DNA from 2 places in the Levilactobacillus yonginensis genome. Region 1 is predicted to be linked to the other one. Evidence: predicted binding sites of a transcription regulator. Region 1 holds the regulator's gene; the other holds the start of a gene.
The links. The regulator CtsR, encoded in region 1, represses protease genes until heat stress. The targets are predictions, from matches to a motif close to TTGGTCAAAAAAGGTCAAANA.

Region 1 (2,454 bases):
TCATCAATGAAGAGGATAACTTGACCATCGTTGTAAATTTCTTCGATAACCTTCTTCAACCGATCTTCAAATTCACCACGGTACTTGGTTCCGGCAACTAATGAACCCATGTCGAGCATCATCAAACGCTTGTTCTGCATGTCTTCTGGCACATCACCAGCCACGATGCGTTGAGCTAAGCCCTCAGCAATCGCCGTTTTACCAACACCAGGTTCCCCAATTAAAACCGGATTGTTCTTAGTTCGACGACTAAGAATCTGAATAACCCGTTTAACTTCCTTGTCACGACCCACAGTAGGGTCCATACGGCCTTCTTTGGCTGAGTCGGTTAAGTTACGAGCCAACGAATCCAGCGTTGGCGTACCGCCCTGTGGTGCCCCTCTACGTGCACGGGCTTCACTCCGCCGCTTAGGCGTATCTGAAATCCCCAGTTTACGCAAAACGACCTTCCGGGCATCGGCGAGTTCTACATTTAAGTTCTTTAGGATTCGGGATGATAAAATTGTTTCATCGCTCAGGAGCGCTAATAGGAGATGTTCCGTCCCAATCTTGGTCGCACCCAACCGTTTGGCCTCATCACCAGCCAGGGCAAGCATTGCTTTGGCCTTTGGTGAATAAGGCAAGTAACTATCCTTATCCATGTTAGCTAGCGTGCCATAACCCGTGAACCGTTCAATTTCTTCTCTAACATCGTCGTCAGTCACTGAAAATTGTTGCAAGACTTTGTTCGCGATTCCGTTCTTCTCAATCGTGAGGGCAAGCAGTAAATGTTCCGTCCCCACCGCTTGATGCTTGAAATACTTGGCTTGTTCCTGTGCTAAGACTAAAACGCTTTTAGCACTCGGTGTAAATAGGTTGTCCATTGCAACTCCTCACTTTCTTAGCTCTCGTAGCGCAAATGATTCAAAATCGAAATCAGAATCTGGGCCCGCACGCGTTGATCCAGCTCACGGTCTCCGGTACTGACGGCATCTTTATCGATAGCTGCCAGAATAATATTTGTTTCCCGCCGGTTGATAGCGCCGGCCTCAAACAGGCTACGAACGACCGCTAACCCATCGTGACGGGTTATGTGATCGCCAACTGCGGACACCAACGAATCAATGAAGTCTAAATTATCTAGTAATTTAACCTTTTCGATTCGAATATAGCCACCGCCACCACGCTTACTTTGAACGACATAGCCGTCCTGAATCGTGAAGCGGGTCTTAATCACGTAGTTGATCTGTGACGGAACAACGTTGAATTGATCAGCGATTTCTGCCCTGCGGATCTCTACCTGCTGGGACTCAGCCAAAATCTGCTTAAGGTAAGACTCAATAATATCTGAAATATTTTGATTCTCCATTATCGTCCCCCCTTCAGTGCAGTCGTCTTGACTAATGTTGACTAATATTATACGAACTTTCAGATAAATTGCAACGGATTAGACCGTCCTTTCTGAATAAGTCCTGGTAACCTATCATACCAAAAAAGACAGCCGACTTCCAAACGATTAGTAAGGAAGACGACTGTCTACGATTCAATTCAAGTTAATCGGGATAAAAAAATCGGGAAGACAAGATTTGAACTTGCGACCCCCACGTCCCGAACGTGGTGCTCTACCAAGCTGAGCTACTTCCCGAAATAGCCCGCTGACAATGAGTCAGTAAATCGGGAAGACAGGATTCGAACCTGCGACCCCCTGGTCCCAAACCAGGTGCTCTACCAAGCTGAGCTACTTCCCGAAAAATGCTTATGGGGTTATTCATAAGCGACAAAAATGCACCCAGTAGGAGTCGAACCTACAACCTTCTGATTCGTAGTCAGACACTCTATCCAGTTGCGCTATGGGTGCATAATTATTATTTAATTAAATGCCGAGGACCGGGATCGAACCGGTACGGTCATCACTGACCGCAGGATTTTAAGTCCTGTGCGTCTGCCAATTCCGCCACCCCGGCAAAAGGGCAAAAGCGGAAGACGGGATTCGAACCCGCGACCCCCACCATGGCAAGGTGATGTTCTACCACTGAACTACTTCCGCAAATTGGCTATTAAATTTGGTGCCATGCCGACTAGAGGATTCGAACCTCCGACCTCCTCATTACTAGTGAGATGCTCTGCCAACTGAGCTAAGTCGGCAAAATATATTGAATATATTTTGCAATATTCGGTTATGCAGGTGAAGGGACTCGAACCCCCACGTCATAAGACACTAGAACCTAAATCTAGCGCGTCTGCCAGTTCCGCCACACCTGCAATGGTTGACGAACTAACGCCAGGGACAATGGGTCCCAATGGAGGATACAGGGCTCGAACCTGTGACCCTCTGCTTGTAAGGCAGACGCTCTCCCAACTGAGCTAATCCTCCATAATGTCTTAAGCGAACGTCGATGCGCTCGTTCGAAACAACTATTATAATTTACCATGCCAGCGATAGGATGTCAACCAGATTTTCGAAATATTTTGAAT
Region 2 (2,454 bases), 1.6 Mb from region 1:
CGATATCTTCCTCTTGCCAATGGTGATTATCACCATGATGCCAAGACTTTTCATCAAACCAAGCCTGTCGCCAACGCCACCGTGGTTTAATAATCATGGACAACCCAACTGTCAATAACAGTGCCGCACCTAAAATCGTCCAGGGTGCTAGCGCTGCAATCCCCAATGGCTTGGCAAAAATAATTGCCAGAAAGGCCAACGAAAACACCGTTCCTGACACAGCAAAATGAATCAAACTTTCCACTAATGCCGCTACTAAAAACATGGCAACTAATAACGTCCAAAATCCAATGTGATACGTCAGAATGCCCAACTGACTAACGACCAAAATACCGGCCGCGAGAACCAGGAAGACACCCCAAAACCAATTTCGATGCATAATTAACCTACCCCTTTCGCTCTAACGCTACCTGCAATGCCTTGTAGAACCGGCGCGAGACGTAGAGCTGCTTGTGTGATTTCTGAAAGCGAACCAAGTTGCCCGTTACCGACTTGGTGAGTGATAAAACTTGGTCACGGTTGAGGATGGCAGACTTGGAGACTCGTTGAAAGTTAGCCGGCAAATCACTCGCTAATTCCGTCAGTGGTTGCCGCGTACTGTACATCTCCGACGCAGTATGCACGGTCACCTGATGATCAGCCACTTCGAAGAATAAGACCTCCGCCAGATTTACTTGGTAATGACTCCCCCGTTGACTCAGGGTGATAGTCAGTGGAGGGTGAACCGCCGTTAGTGCCGCGCACAACTGGTCAGCTAATGCCGCCGTTGGTGCTTTGATCACCACTTCCGATTCAGTCAGCTCACTATCAACTTCAACGTGGATCTTCAAATCTTCACCCCCTTTTCGTTAATTCAAGTAAACCACACCTCTTCCAGAAAGAAAACGACTGTAACGTGAGTGGTCGTTCAATTGACGCAAGCGGTCAAAAAATGTGACAGAATACGTGACGTTTAAGTAAACTCTGTTATGATAGTTTTAGTCAAAAGGTTGGGGGAATTAACAGAGTCTAATTGTTTGACCTACCCTGACCTTAGCGGTAAACTAGCACCATGTTAGCAAACTGCTAGCCATTTAAAAGCAAAAAGGGAGGCTATCTTGTCATGAATTTAGTACCAACAGTTATTGAACAATCATCCCGTGGCGAACGGGCTTATGATATCTATTCACGACTATTAAAGGACCGGATCATCATGTTGTCAGGTCCCATCGAAGATGACATGGCCAACGCCATCATTGCACAGTTGCTCTTCTTGGACGCCCAAGACTCCACCAAGGACATTTCACTTTACATCAACTCACCTGGTGGTGTGGTTTCTTCCGGCTTAGCCATTTACGATACCATGAACTTCATCCAATCCGACGTTCAAACAATTACGTTGGGGATGGCAGCTTCCATGGCCAGTGTCTTGGCTTCATCTGGGACTAAGGGCAAGCGGTTTGCATTGCCTCACGCCCAAGTGATGATTCACCAACCATCCGGTGGTGCCCAAGGGCAACAGACTGAAATTGAAATCGCTGCTCGTGAAATCTTGAAGACTCGGCAATTGATCAACCAAATCTTGGCTGACAATTCTGGTCAACCCGTTGAACGTCTGAACCAAGACACTGAACGGGATAACTACTTGAGTGCTCAAGAAGCCGTCGATTATGGTTTAATCGACCACATCATGACCAACAGTAGTGAACAAAAGAAGTAATTTCTTCAAAAACATCATTGGCTGCGGCTGATGATGTTTTTTTATGTTTCCATGGTAGTATCTCTATCTGAAAATCAGCGTCCTTTCACCCAGGACATTTGGTCCACCAATTAGTTGCCTATATAATGGTAGCGTTTTCATTAATTAGCTACTTCTCGGAACCATTCAGGCCCCAGCACAAAGGCGTCACCGTCATTTCAGCAAACTAATTTGCCGAGATGTCAGTGACGCCTTTATTTAGGCCGAAGCCTCTTCTCTTAATTGCTTTGCATAATCATTGATTTTACGTAATCGATGGTTGATACCAGACTTTGAGATTGGTCCGCCCGGCACCAGGTCGCCTAACTCTTTCAAGCTAACTTCCGTATGTGCTAGCCGTGTCTCGGCCACTTCCCGTAGTTTAGTGGGCAACTGTCCTAACCCCACGGTAGCCTCGATAAACTGGATATTATCAATTTGGCGAGTCGACGCGTTAGCTACCTTATCCAAGTTGGCATTCTCGCAGTTCACCAACCGGTTGACAGAATTCCGCATGTCCCGCATAATCCGAACATCTTCAAAACGAAGCATCGCTGTCGTCGCCCCGATCAGTGAAAGAAAGTCTGCAATCTTCTCGGCGCCCTTCAAGTACGTGATGTACCCACTGCGGCGAACAATTGTCCTTGCATTTAAATTATAACGGTTCATCATTTCGGCAATCATTTGGTTATGTTCCTCATACAAAGAGTAAATTTCCAAATGGTAGCGACTGGTCT

Region 2: a site for CtsR is predicted at 1,014-1,034, ahead of clpP (ATP-dependent Clp endopeptidase proteolytic subunit ClpP). Genes of this name have one in related genera too.

What each region holds. Positions count from the first base shown of each region.
Region 1 covers NZ_OZ061549.1:2,549,614-2,552,067, reverse strand. The annotation lists gene AB3Y94_RS11860 (ATP-dependent Clp protease ATP-binding subunit) at 1-863, opposite strand, end outside; gene AB3Y94_RS11855 (CtsR family transcriptional regulator) at 881-1,348, opposite strand; tRNA gene AB3Y94_RS11850 (tRNA-Pro) at 1,551-1,624, opposite strand; tRNA gene AB3Y94_RS11845 (tRNA-Pro) at 1,654-1,727, opposite strand; tRNA gene AB3Y94_RS11840 (tRNA-Arg) at 1,764-1,837, opposite strand; tRNA gene AB3Y94_RS11835 (tRNA-Leu) at 1,858-1,943, opposite strand; tRNA gene AB3Y94_RS11830 (tRNA-Gly) at 1,955-2,026, opposite strand; tRNA gene AB3Y94_RS11825 (tRNA-Thr) at 2,052-2,124, opposite strand; tRNA gene AB3Y94_RS11820 (tRNA-Leu) at 2,160-2,241, opposite strand; tRNA gene AB3Y94_RS11815 (tRNA-Val) at 2,281-2,353, opposite strand.
Region 2 covers NZ_OZ061549.1:961,949-964,402, forward strand. The annotation lists gene AB3Y94_RS04765 (LiaF transmembrane domain-containing protein) at 1-379, opposite strand, end outside; gene AB3Y94_RS04770 (LytTR family DNA-binding domain-containing protein) at 387-830, opposite strand; gene clpP (ATP-dependent Clp endopeptidase proteolytic subunit ClpP) at 1,103-1,699, shown strand; gene whiA (DNA-binding protein WhiA) at 1,937-2,454, opposite strand, start outside.